One region of the Occallatibacter riparius genome, then DNA from elsewhere that is predicted to be linked to it. Evidence: predicted binding sites of a transcription regulator. Region 1 holds the regulator's gene; the other holds the start of a gene.

Region 1 (6,760 bases):
CCGTCGCCAGCGCGACGTAGTCGAAATCAGGATGGAAGGCGACCGCCAGAGACGCGGGCAGCGTCCAGGGCGTCGTCGTCCAGATGATCGTATAGACTTCGCGGCCGGCCAGCGCGGGATCGAGGGCTTCGGCCGGTGAAGTCAGCTTGTAGCGCACATACACCGAAGGACTGGTGTGGTTCTCGTACTCAATTTCGGCGTCGGCCAGCGCGGTGCGGTCGTGGATGCACCAGTAAACCGGCTTGAGTCCGCGGTAGACAAAGCCCTTCTCGAGGAAGCCGTAGAAGGCTTCGAGCGTCCGCGCCTCATAGTCCCGCGACATTGTCTTGTAGGGCGTGGCCCAGCGGCCGAAGACACCGATACGCTCGAATTGCGAGGTCTGCAGGTCAATATATTTCTGCGCGTAGGCGCGGCATGCATCCAACACCTCAGCGGCGGGCATTTCGAGCTTTTTACGGCCGAGCTGCTCGTCAACCTTGATCTCAATCGGCAGGCCATGGCAGTCGTACCCCGGAACGTAGGGGGCATCGTAACCAGCCATCGTCCTGGACTTTACGACGAAGTCCTTCAAGCCCTTGTTGAGGGCGTGGCCCAGGTGAATGGGGCCATTGGCATAAGGCGGACCGTCGTGGAGGATGTAGGAAGGGCGGCCCTTTCCGGCCTTCCGCAGCTCGTCGTAGAGGCGCAGAGACGCCCAGCGGGCCAGGCGAAGTGGTTCATTCTGAGGCAGATTGGCCTTCATGGGGAAGGCCGTCTGGGGCAGATTCAGGGTCGCCTTGAGTTCCGGCGCTGCGGGCATCGTTTCTCCGTAAATTCGTGCAGAATCTTCTCTTCCAGTGTAACTGGCGGGAGCGGCGATTCTTCAATGCCGGCCTGGCTGGAACAATTCCAGGCGCTCCGGTCCGATCGGGCCCGATCTCGTTCCGATCCGATCCGGACCAGAATCCAGAGGAAACGGCACCAAAGCTGGCAGAACGGCTAGTTTCGCGTTAGATTGGGCCTAACTCACACTGTTTTTCGGGATGTGCACCCTAACAACTCACAAGGCGGGTCGTCTATTACTTTATGGGAGTTCCTAAGCCTACAGAATATGAGATTCTGGAGCCCGGACAGTCCCCAGCTCGTCCGGTAGACTCGAGTCATCACTCGGAGACTTCCACCTCGTTCGCCGCGACAAGACCGACGGCATTCGAGCATAATGGATCACTAGGCGGGAATGGCAACGGCCATCACCGGCCTGCAGATCAAAGGGGAACAGAATCCGGCGGAATGGCCGGCAGTACATTTATGACACAGACCATTACCCCGTCTGACGTTCCCACGTCGGAAGGTCATGAACTCGATGCTTTCCTCGGAAAAGCGTTTGAAGAGAAGCCGATCTGGAAGGAGCTGTACGACAACGTACACGACGTCTTCTTCCCGCCCAAGCTTCCGCCGCTCGAGCTGACCTCCACACCGATTCCGGTTCCTGACCGCATGGCGGTCAAGACGAACCCCTGGGCCGTAGGTTCGGCCACCGTGATCAACGGCTTGATTCTCGCAATTGTGCTGGTCTTCGGCGCGCGCAAGATCTACCAGGAAATTAAGAAGCCGCAAGTCACCGGCATGTCCAACATCGATATCTCCGACTTCAAGGCGCCCAAGGCAGCCGTGAAGGCCGGCGGCGGTGGTGGCGGCGGTTCTCATGACCTGGTGGACCCGATCAAGGGACACCTGCCGAAGATTGATCCGCACCCGCAGGCTCCCCCGATGGTTCCGTTGATCGAGAAGCCGAAGCTGGCCGTTGATTCCGCGATCAATGTTCAGAAAGACATCAAGCTGCCTGACAATCCGATGCTGCCCATGATCGGCGTGCACAACTCGCCCAACGTGAGCCTGGCCTCAAATGGGCAGGGAACCGGCGGCGGCATGGGCACGGGATCGGGCGGTGGCCTTGGTTCCGGCAATGGAAACGGCTACGGACCCGGATCCGGCGGGAACACAGGTGGCGGCGTTTACCGCGTCGGCGGCGGCATTTCTGCTCCTGTAGCGATCAACGCGCCTGAAGCGGAATTCAGCGATGAGGCGCGCCGCGCCAAGTACCAGGGCGAAGTCATGATCAGCCTCATCGTGGATGCGCAGGGCAACCCACAGAACCCGCGCGTGGTGCGGCCGCTGGGCATGGGCCTGGACGAGAAAGCGCTGGAAGCTGTACGGAAGTACAAGTTCAAGCCGGCACTGAAGGATGGACGTACGCCGGTCCCGGTGATGGTGACAATCGCGGTGAACTTCCGGCTTTACTAAGCAGCGAGTAGTAGAACAAATCCCCGGCGCCTCTTTGAGGGCCGGGGATTTTCTTTGCGCGAATCTTGCTGCGTTCTAGTGGTACTTGCGCAGGACGCCGAGCACGCGGCCCTGGATGGCAACCTGGTTGGCGGGCACGTAGATCGGCTCCATCTCGATGTTCGAGGGCTGCAGGCGAATCGTGCTGCCTTCCGAGTAGAAGCGTTTCAGCGTGGTTTCAGCGCCGTGTACCAGGGCGACAACGATCTCGCCCTGCTTGGCGGTCTTGGTGCGCTCCACCAGCACGTAATCGCCGGAGATGATGTGCTCGTCGCGCATGGAATCGCCACGAACCTCGAGGGCGAAGACATCGCGATTGCCGACCACGTCGTGCAGCGAAATAGTCTCCACATTTTCGCTGGTCTCAACTGGGAGACCTGCTGCAATGCGCCCGGCAAGGGGAAGCCGGTCGCTGGTACGGGTGCGGGTTCCGGGGGGCAGCACGTCAATGGATCGGCTGCGGTTGTGCACACGGTCGAGCATGCCCTTCTTCTCGAGATTGGTGATGTGCTTGTGCACTGTGGCAAGGCTCTTGAGCCCCATGCCGCGTGCGATCTCTTCGAAGGATGGGGAGTAGCCGTTGCGGCCGACGAAGGTATCGAGGAAGTCGAGGACTTCTTTTTGTCGCCTGGTGACAGCCATGCGTGGATTATAGCGAATAAAAAGCGAATCGCAAGGGGAAATCCTGCCCGGATTGGAACCGCTAGTAACGCGGTTGGTTCCGGAATAGTTAGTGTGCTTTGGCGGAAGCCGGGATATTTTGTTTCGAAGGGGGAGTCATGCAACTCAGCGATCACTTCAGTCTCGATGAAATGACCTTCAGCTCAACCGCCGTCAGGCAGAGCATCGACAACACACCACCGCCCGATGTGGTGGAGCATTTGAAGGCAACAGCCGCCGGCCTCGAACAGGTGCGCGCCTTGCTGGGACTCCCACTCAACATTGATTCCGGGTACCGCTGCCCGGCACTTAACCACGCGGTTGGGGGTGTTCCTACCTCAGCGCATGTGACGGGCTACGCGGCGGATTTCGTTTGCCGGAGCTTCGGCGTTCCTCTGGAGATTGTCAAAAAGATCCAGGCCGACGGGACGATTCAGTTCGACCAGCTGATTCAGGAAGGAACATGGGTGCACATCTCGTTTGATCCGAAGATGCGGGGACAGGTGCTCACGGCGCACTTTGTGAACGGGAAGGCTACATATACGCAAGGGGCGTGAGTTGAGAAGCAGTACAGAGAAACAGGGAAAAGGGGATACAGAGAAACAGCGACCCGATCCGCCGAGGGGAGATTCCCTGCTTCTCTGTTTCTCTTCTTCTCTGTGTTACGGCAGATTGCGGACCCAGATGTTGCGGAAGCTGATGGGCTCTGATTTGTCCCCATGGGCCTGCAGCTTGATGGGCGCGCTGTCGTAGGCCTTGTAGAACGGCTTGCCGATGTAGAGCGTCTGACCCTTCAGCTCGAAGTGATTTTCGACGATGACGCCGTTCCAGAAGACGGTGGCGTACGCGGGCGTCTTGACCGAGCCGTCTTCGTTGAACGTGGGCGCGGTCCAGACGATGTCGTAGACGTTCCACTCGCCGGGCTTGCGCGCGGCATTAGCCAGCGGGATCGCCTGCTTGTAGATGCTGCCGGCCATGCCGTTCACATAAGTCGAGTTCTGGTAGGAGTCGAGCACCTGGAGTTCGTATCCGTCGTCCCCCGGGCCGGTGGAGGCGAGGAAGACTCCGCTGTTGCCGCGGGCCTGGCCTGAGCCGGTGATGGACTCGGGTACGCGGAACTCGATGTGAAGCTGGTAGTTCTTGAACTTCTGCTTGGTTTCGATGTTGCCGCCGGACTTCTTGACCTTCATAAGGCCGTCAACCACGTCCCAGGAAGCAGGGCCGTGATCCTTGACGTTGACCCATTCGTCGAGGTTCTTGCCGTCGAAGAGGACGATGGCGTCAGAGGGCGCGGCGCCGGCGTCTTTGGCGGGCGTAACAACCGGGGGAACCGGCTGCCAGATCTCGGTTTCTTCCGGCTTCATCTTGGGCTGAGTGGGCTGTTGGGCGACGAGGGAAGCACTGAACGAGGCGAGGGCCGAAACTGCTACGAGGGAGAAAACCTGATTGCGCGTCATGGCGGGAGTTTAAAGGTTGAGAGTAGGGGATAGGCAATAGGGACCAGAAATACAGGGATAGAGGGACAAAGGGAAGAAGGACAAACGAACACGGTTGTCGGCTTTCGCGGCTATTGCCTGACGCTCGACTCCGAGAGGACAAGTGCCCAGCGGCGGAGGGATTCCAGTGTGAGCTTGCCGTTGGGCGATTCGGCTGCGGCGAGTTGCACGGCGAAGTTGCCGATGGTGGAGCTTTCGACATTTCCGGTTTCGACGGGAAGGCCGGTGTGCTGGGCGGTGAGGCGCGTGAGGAGCTGGTTCTGGCTGCCTCCGCCAAGAATGTGAATGCGGCGAATGGGCCGGCCCAGCATTGATTCGAGACTCTCGATGGCGGACTTGTAGCGGCTGGCGAGGCTCTCGAAGATGAGGCGCGCAAACTTCGGTTCGTTGCCTGCGCAGTTTTCGATCGTCGCACATCCGATCTTGCGAAGCTCATCATTCAGGCGCTCAGGCATATCTCCATCGAGCATGAGCGGCGCTGCATCAACGGGAATAATGCCTGCGCAGTCGCACTCTTCGGCCTGGGCGATGAGCGCGGAGATCTCCCAGGCGCGGCCGGCCTGCCTCCAGCTCTCGAGACACTGCTTGAGGATCCACATGCCATTGACGTTGGTGTGGAAGCAGAATCCGCCGGCGGCTGCGCCCTGGTTGGTGTAGCCGGCTTGGAGGGCCTCTTCGGTGATGATTGGCGAGGAAACGACCGTACCGACCAGCGACCACGTTCCGGAACAGATGTAGGCTGTTCCATCGAGATCAGTGGCGATGCCGGCGATGGCCGACGCCGTGTCGTGGCACGCGGGAACGACGAGCTGCGTGCTGCGAAACGCTGGCAGCTCAGCGACCGGGCCGTTGAGACGGCCGACGATGGTTCCCGTTGAGACGATCGGCGGCAGATGATCAGCGGGAATGCCGAAGAGATCAAGCAGTTGATGCGACCAGTCGCCAGTGGCGATGTCGACGAGGCCCGTGTGCGTGGCGTTAGTGTACTCGGCAACGCGTCGGCCACCCAGACGGTGCAGCACATACTCAGGCAGGTTGACCCACGGAGCATGCGCATCGATGCCTGACTCCGGATCGGCCATGAGCTGGTAGAGGGTATTGATGCGCAGCGGCTGCGCGCCCGCCTTCTGAAACAGGCTGGCCGCAGAAATGAGCTGGTCGGCGCGCTCTTTGGTTGCGATCGTACGCTCGTCCCGATAGCAGAAGGGATTCGCGATCGGCTCCCCCTGGGCCTTGAGGCGGACGTAGTCGACCGCCCACCCATCCACCGCGATCGAAGCCACACCTTCCGGCGCTGCATCTGCCGCTTTGCGCAGACCTTCTTCAAGACCGGCGAAGATGCGATCGAACGGCCATCGAAGCGAAGAGCCGTCATGGGTCGGGCCGTTCGGCAGGCGATGAATAAGCTCGATTTGCGGCGTGTCGCCTCGCCAGCGGAGCAGCGAAACGCGGCAGCTTTCGGCGCCTAGGTCGATGGCGATGCGGGCAGGCTTCGTGGACACGGAAAAGTCGGAGTCTGAATCCACGAGAGCCTGCCTTTCGATCAGAGAGCCGAAGCGGGTTCGCGCTCGGAGCTCTGGTCGGTTCCATTGTGATTGTCGGGGTCGGCGGAGCCCAGAGTCTCCGGCGTGACGACGCGGTGGCGGACGTAGTTATACGGCGGCACGATGTGTCCGCGCAGCAGTGCGATGCCGAGCTGGATGAGGCGCGGGCCGTAGCTCTCGGCTCCATGCGAGACGGAACCGATAATGGCGCTCTTGCCGCTGCGCATCTCGTCGAGCACCTCAGGAATGCAGTCCTGGCCGACGATGGCGATGTCCTGCTCGCGTCCGGCTTGGCGCGCTGCGTCCAGAACGCCGAGAGCGCTCGAATCAGTCGCGGCGGCCACCAGCGTGCGCTGCCCCTTGCGCTGATTGCGCAGAAACTCCGAGACAGCAACGAAGCTTGGTTGGCGCATGCCGCGGCCTTCAAGGCGCAGGAAGCGGTCGGCGGGAACCTGGTCGAGCCGTTCGCGGATTCCCTCAAATGCGCCGGTGATGCGGCTCTGCACAAACGATCCAGCCTCGCTGAAGCCGATGCCGAGTACCCAGTCGACCTTGCCCTTCCACTTGTTGCAGGCGTACTGCGCGAGCAGCGCCCCTGCCTCGTATCCCACTTCGAAGTTATCGACCCCAAAGTAGGTCGCGTTGGGGTGGGGGATGTCGATCGCCACGAGAGGAATGTCAGCCTTCTTGAAGATGTGCGCGACGTGCGGAGCGACATGCTCTTCCACCTGGAACTCG
Region 2 (6,760 bases), 2.6 Mb from region 1:
GCTCAACCTGTTTCCTTGCGCGGTTGAGCAGATCGCGGCTGGCTCTGCCATAGCGGCGCTCGACGCCCTCGGCGACACGCTTGCGCAGGAAGCTTTCCATGGTTTCGCCGTCGGGTACGGGATAACGGGGAAACTCATAGCCAAGATCGTTCAACCGGAACTTCAGCCGCGAAGAGAGAGCGATGGTGTTCTCGATCGCTCTGGGAATGTCGCGAAAGAGCGTTGCCATTTCACGCGCGGAGCGCAAATAGCGCCGGCTGTTGAGGGCAAGCAGCCGGCCGGCCTGGTCGAGTTCGACATGATGGTTGATGGATGTGAACAGGTCCTGAACTTCACGATCATAGGCAGTTGCATAGCGTACGCCGTTGGTGGCAAGCACCGGTAGCTTCAGATAACTTGCGATACGGAGGGCTGCCTGGTTGCGACCCTCTTCTTCGCGCTCCTGGTGGCGTTGCAATTCGACGTAGACATTCTCGCGTCCGAAGATGCGCATCAGTCGTTCGACCACTTCTCGCCCGGCATCTTCACCGCCATGTGCAAGAGCAGCGGCCAGCGGGCCCTCATCCCCACCGGTCAGGCAAACAAGGCCGGATGCGTACTGGCTCAGGTCGTCAAAAGTCGCTGCTCCAGCGCCCTTTTTCGTCTCGCGCATTTTGAATTGCGTGATGAGCTGGCAGAGATTCTGGTAGCCTTCGCGCGATTCGCAGAGCAGCGGCAGGCGCGCTGGTTCTGTGATGTGCTGGTGCGGCAGCCATGCGGGAGGCGTCAGACGCGGCCCAAAACTGGATACGGAAATCTCCGCGCCGATATGGGCGCGAATGTCATTCCGTTCCGCGTTTGTATGAAAACGCGCCGCGCCATATACGCCGTTGTGATCCGTCAGCGCCATCGCCGGCATTTCTATGGCCACCGCGCGTTCGATCAGATCCTCAGGTGCGGAGGCTGCCTGCAGAAAGCTGAATGCGCTGGCGGCATGCATCTCGATGTACTGCTCAGTCATAAAGACCAGCCATCTGCCATTGATTGCGCAAGACGTCACGCACGACGCAGCAGCACAGCATTGCGCCGTCTTGCGCGCGAGCGATAAGGTCCCACTGCTCGCATCCCCACAAAGATTGTTTCCACCATTCGCCGCTGCTTAACCACGGACCATAGGCGCGCTCCACCGCATAGTGAGTGCCGCGAAAGACGAATGCTGCTGGTTGCTGGCTGTTGGATGTCACAAAGATTTCTTCAGCCGGGCGCAGACGACGGACAGCCGAACGCGATGAGGAATTCGAAACTGTAGCGGGTTTTGAAGAAGGAAGTTGAAAAGGTTCGATGGAATACGCGTCCATTTCATGCGTCTCCTTCAGGACTGCGCGGCCTACATTTTCCTCGCCGACGATGGCGCGAATGCGGGCAAGGGTGACGTCGAGCCGTGAAGCCTCAGGCAATTGCGGAGAGAACAGGCCCAGCTGCACCTTGCTTGTGTTTCCAGGTTCGGCCTCGAGGGATGCCGCCAAAATGGCAGCCTGCGGTGGATGCGCTTCGAGATCCAGATGAAGAAGTTTGAGCCACAATGCACGATCATTAGTGGGCAGTGCGGGGCGGACAGTGCGTGCATGTGTCGCGCCGCCCTCAAGCTTCAATGTGATAGTGACCGAAGCCAGTGCGAGAACGCGGCTGTTTGCGCGCACGATCAACTGCTCAAGCATCATGTTCGCAACGAAGAGAAGTGCATCCAGTGCTTCGATAGGCGAGTCGAGTTCCATCCGTTCGGCAAGCGTGAACTCCGGTTCGACGGGCTCTAAGAGATGCGGCATTTCACCACGCGCAAGCCGGCGCAGGCGCATGCCTGGTTGACCCATGCGCGCGATCAGCTCCTTTTCAGGCAGATCAGCCAGCATGCCTAAAGTGCGAATTCCCCAGAGCGTAAACGTCTCCGCCTGCTCCGGGGTCATATCGAGGACTGAAAGCGGCAGTGCTGCGAGCGCGTCACTCTCATGGCCGCCTGCGGGAATCACCTGAACGGGTTTGCGCGCGGTGAGTCCTTTTGCCGCTGCGAGTGCTGCATGGAAGTTGCTGCTGATGGCGATGCAGGCAGCGATCTCCAACTTGCGCAGATGCGAGAGGAGATTATTTGCGAGCACATCTGCGGGCCCGAAGAGTTTGTCGGTTCCTGCGATATCGATTACGCAGAGAAACATGGACTCATTGCCGCACGCTTCGACGCGTGGCGAGAAGACACCGGCACATTCGAGAATCGCAGCCTTTGCTGCGGCCTCTTCATCGGTTGAGCGCGGCAGCAGAGCTACGCGCGGAAACGTCTCCACTTCGACTTTAGTCATGCCGCGCATCAGGCCCAGCGTGCGCGCTTTGTTGTTGAGCGAGCACACCTGCTCGAGTGGTGGGTTGCCTTGCATGACCACGCAGGCGCGATCACGCAGCTCGGGGCGCAGACGCAAAAGGGCCTGTGCCGGAAATTCCTTCACGCAGACGCAGGCATAACGCTCGTTCATTGCGCGCCTGCCCAGGTGGATTTGCTGCGCCAGGTTGCGCCGGTTTCGCGCTGCGGAGGCTTGCGAATCGACACTACATTGGAAGGCACTTGCGTGAATCGGCGGCGCTCCACTTCTACACGGTGATGGATTCCAGTAAAGACTGTTGCTTCATCGCGAGATGGCTCGCCGGGTTGGAATCGCAACAGCAGCTCGCCGCTACTCTTGGCGCAGGGATGCTGCGTGAGCAGGAGCAGGCTTGCCTGCGTGCGCTCGGCTGCGGCGCGGTAACGGAACCATGTGGCCAGCGGAACGCGCGAGGCGTACTCCGGCGCGATGCCGGCCATGTCGAGGACGACGGCAGCGAAGCCGCCTGCCTGGAGCACGAGATCGGTTACGCGCAGGGCCTGCTCGATGCGCGCCCAGGGCTTTTCGGTTCGTGCGCGGAAGCCGGATTTTGGATGCGGCTGCGGAGATACGGGCGGAACGGGTTCTCGCTCTGTTTTGGGGCGGCGTTGCGGTTCAGCGCATCGAGGAGAGATCGCCTCGGGATGCAGGAACTCGCCTACTGCTTCTGAAAGGCCTTTGGCTTCGGTGCGCGGATGGGGGCCGAAGCCGCCGCCGTGGAGGCCTTTCTTTGCTGGCGGCGGGACCAGGTATTTTTCCGGCAGGCGGAAATCCGGTGCCGCGACCTGGTCGTTGCGGGGGCGAACTCCGCAGCGCACCCAGAGGATGCGGGCGAGATCGACGCCTGCGGCCGCGGCGGATTCTGGATCGAACTCGTCAGAGACGTCGATCCAGGCGCAGACGCTGCCGGCATGCGTGCGGGCGGCGACGAAGGAGAGGGCCAGAGAGGTGCGTCCGCTGGAGGCTGGGCCGACCAGTTCGCTGATGGCGCCGATAGGGAGGCCGCCTTCTAGGAGGGTGTCGACAGCATCAACGCCTGTTGGGGCAAACTGGCGGACGATCGGGGCGGGAGTCAGGGCGGAGGGGATGCGGTTGGAGAGGGCCGCTTCGATCTGGCGCCGGACTGTGGAGGCGGAGGGCATGGCGATCTTCGCCTTATATTCGCTCCACCGTGACGCGGATGCAATCGGTCGATTGCATCGCAGTTAGTGCATTTTGACGGTAAGCGTTAGAAGGGATGCGAGATAAAAAATTTAGAAGCAGGCCCATCCAGGAACTCAGACTCGGCACGTCCGGACTGACGGGCGTGGGGTTTTGAAGGGTGTTTACTGATGAGTACAAATGCGCATTGCTTGTTGCAACGAGCTGTTTTTTGGCCTATGGAATTTAGAATATCAATATGTCTAATCTTATGTTTGGCTTGATTGCAATTTAGGCGAATATAGGGAGAAGTAAAAACAGGGGGAGGGGTAGCTAATTTATAGGTAAACACAGTGCCTGATCAGTTAATACCAACATCCCCCCTTGTTCGCCCTTTGTCCTAGGTCAAAAGAAAACGCCCACCGTGACCGGGGGCGTTTCGTTTTTCTTCTCTATATCTAGTATGGCAGATTCGATCAGTAATTCGCAATTAGTTTTCCACATTTTGTAATGAGTGGATTGTGTGGCTTAGGTCGTTTTTCCACAGGTGAGGGGGCTTGACAGGATTTGAGGTGAACCCCGTTGTTGAGACAGTTTGGGGCGCAGCCCGATTTGCCTAGGGCACGATATCAACCTTCTTCATGTTGTCGTCGGGGACGCGATCGACGAGGAGAAGCAGGGGATCGATGCCGCCCTTGTCGGGTACCGATGAGCTGACGAAGGTGTAGGTTCCTCCCTTGCCGGTCATGTGGACCTGCTGCCGGACGAGAACTTTGCCGTAGCGGTCGCCCTTGGCGGGAGCGGCGAGCGCGCCAACCTCGATCCAGTCGTCGACGGGGATTTCCTGCTCTGCGCCCTTGGCGTCGGCGGTGTACTTGTGTGTTTCGACCTGGACGGTCACGTCGTATTTGCCGTCGGGACGCTTGTGGGCGGTGGCGCTGGTGGTGCGGTTCGAGAACAGGGTGATGTCTTCGAACAGGTCTTTGAGCAGGTACTGGTACTGCTGGGGGGTCTCGCTGCGCAGCGCGTCCACGAGCGCCCAGGAAGTGGGGTAGGGCGGCTGCGCATAGCGATACTGCGCGAGTACCTTGCGGAGGGCGCGGTTGATGGCGTCTTCGCCGATCATCTGGCGGAGGTAGTACATGACCACGCTGCCCTTGCGGTAGTGGATGTAGCCCTGGCTGGCTTCGACGCGCATCAGGGGGCGCTCCTTTAGGCGCTCCGTGCCGCGCGAGCGCAGGTAATTGTCCATCTCATACTGCATGAATTTGCGCATGGTGTCGGGGCCGTACTGCTTTTCCATCACCATGAGCGCGGAGTACTGGGCGAGGGTTTCAGACAGCGACGTTGCGCCCTGCATGTTGGCGCCGACGACCTGGTGCGCCCACCACTGGTGGCCCATCTCATGGGCGACGACGTAGAAGACCATGTCGATGTCGTCGGGCTTTTCAATGTCGGCGATGAAGCCGATGGATTCCGAGTAGGGCATGGTTCCTGGGAAGGCCTGCGCAAACGAAGCGACGCGCGGAAACTCGACGATGCGCGCCTGCTTGTTGTAGTAGGGGCCGTAGTTGGTGGTGTAGTAGGCGAACGACTTCTCGATGGAGCTGACCATCTTGGAGACGTTCCAGGGATGCTCCTTGAGGTAATAAACCTCCACGTCCATGTCGTTCCACTTGCTGCGCTGCACCTGGTAGCGGGCAGAGATAAAGGAGTAGAAGTTCAGGGCGAAGTGGTCGAGCTTGTACTCGTAGAAATTGCGGCCATCCTGTTGCCACTGGCGGAGGAGAGAGCCGGGCGCAATGGCCATCTGGTCGGCGCTGGTGCTGATGATGGTGTCGACGTTGACCCAGTCAGAGTTGTTGCTGATGTAGGAGTCCATGCAGCCAGTGGTGCAGTTGCGCACGAGCTCGGGCATCAGGTCTTTTTCTTTCAGCTTGAAGCGGCGGCGATCGTTGGGATCGGTGAGCTCGTTGTTTTCCTGGTAGCCGATCTGGGGCACGGAGCTGGAGTTGAAGAAGCTGCCGTTCTGGACGACGCCGGTCATGGTGAGGGTGTTTTCGAAGCCCTTGGGATGCGACTCAACGTCGAAGTTGAGGGTGCGGACTTCTCCGGGGGCGAGTGGGGTGGTGAGCTTGTATATGCGATAGCCGAGGCGCTTGTCATCCTGGGCAAGCTGCATGCCGGCCATGTCGACGGTGGAGGTGAAGTTGCGGTCGAGGGATAGGTGGAGCGCGTCGATGGGAGCGGCGGTTTCGTTCTTGATCTGCTCGGACCCGCGCATCACCAGCTCGCGCGTTGCGGGATAGATGGCGATGTCGTAGTGGACATCGGTGACGCGCGGCTGAGGCAGGTGTTCGAAGCGTTTGTAGTTTTTCTCGTAGTCGGCTTGGCGCTGGAGAGTGTCGTTATTGCTTTCCACTTGATTCAGCACTTCAGTGTTGTAGTAGACCCAGCCGACGACGGCGATGAAGGCAACGGCAGCCAGCAGAGACAGGGCGCGGACGGGGCCGCGAAAGCGCTGCTGCGCGTGGACGAGGCGGGCCTTCCAGCGGAGGTCTTTGCCGCGCGGCCAGAACAGGATGGTGGCAGCGGCTACGAGGCAGCTGAAGAGGATCCAGTAGATGGCGAACCAGGTCCAACCCTTCATCCAGGGCTGATAGCCGAAGAAATCGGAGTAGGTCATTGCCGGCAGGCTGCCGAACTGGACCATGCGGGTGCCGACGTGCAGCGGCCGCCACATAAAGGTGTTGGCGACGACCGCACCGATGAAGGCGAAGTAGCCTACGTACTTGTTGGGCGAGAGAACGTGAATGAGGAAGGCGAGGGCCGCGAGGAACGCGAAGCGGAGGAGATCCTGGCCTAGCAGTGTCTCGATGTAAAGGCCCAACTGGAAGCGCGTATAGCCGTCCGCAGCCTGGACCCAGATGGCGACAATCATCACCACGACCTGAATGGTGGCCAACGCGGTGATCAGGGCAATGAACTTCGCGACGTACGAAGGCCACTCGGGAACGGGAAGGGCGTCTGAGACTTCGTCGGTTCGGGCGTCGCGTTCTTCCCAGACGAGGACGCCGGCGAAGAACGTGATCAGTGCGACGAGGAACAAGTAGAGGGTTCCGGCGATGATCTGGAGCAGCGCATAGGTGACCGGCCGGGTTGTGAGGCCGAATCCCTGGCGAGCGCTGAAGATGAGTGCGCCGACGCTGTTTAGAAGCGCGGCACACGTGATC

The links. The regulator LexA, encoded in region 1, represses DNA repair genes until DNA is damaged. The targets are predictions, from matches to a motif close to CANTTCGCTTTTTATTCGC.
Region 2: MOP44_RS01100 (DNA recombination/repair protein RecA) is a predicted target of LexA. The motif match lies at 3,534-3,552, and genes of this name have one in related genera.

The regions. Positions count from the first base shown of each region.
Region 1 is NZ_CP093313.1:4,468,887-4,475,646, forward strand. It holds gene ileS (isoleucine--tRNA ligase) at 1-799, opposite strand, end outside; gene MOP44_RS18130 (energy transducer TonB) at 1,288-2,283, shown strand; gene lexA (transcriptional repressor LexA) at 2,359-2,964, opposite strand; gene MOP44_RS18140 (D-Ala-D-Ala carboxypeptidase family metallohydrolase) at 3,102-3,539, shown strand; gene MOP44_RS18145 (3-keto-disaccharide hydrolase) at 3,645-4,439, opposite strand; gene MOP44_RS18150 (rhamnulokinase) at 4,550-5,980, opposite strand; gene MOP44_RS18155 (substrate-binding domain-containing protein) at 6,022-6,760, opposite strand, start outside.
Region 2 is NZ_CP093313.1:305,143-311,902, reverse strand. It holds gene MOP44_RS01110 (DNA polymerase III subunit alpha) at 1-1,000, opposite strand, end outside; gene MOP44_RS01105 (DNA polymerase Y family protein) at 993-2,501, opposite strand; gene MOP44_RS01100 (DNA recombination/repair protein RecA) at 2,498-3,529, opposite strand; gene MOP44_RS01095 (ABC transporter permease/M1 family aminopeptidase) at 4,144-6,760, opposite strand, start outside.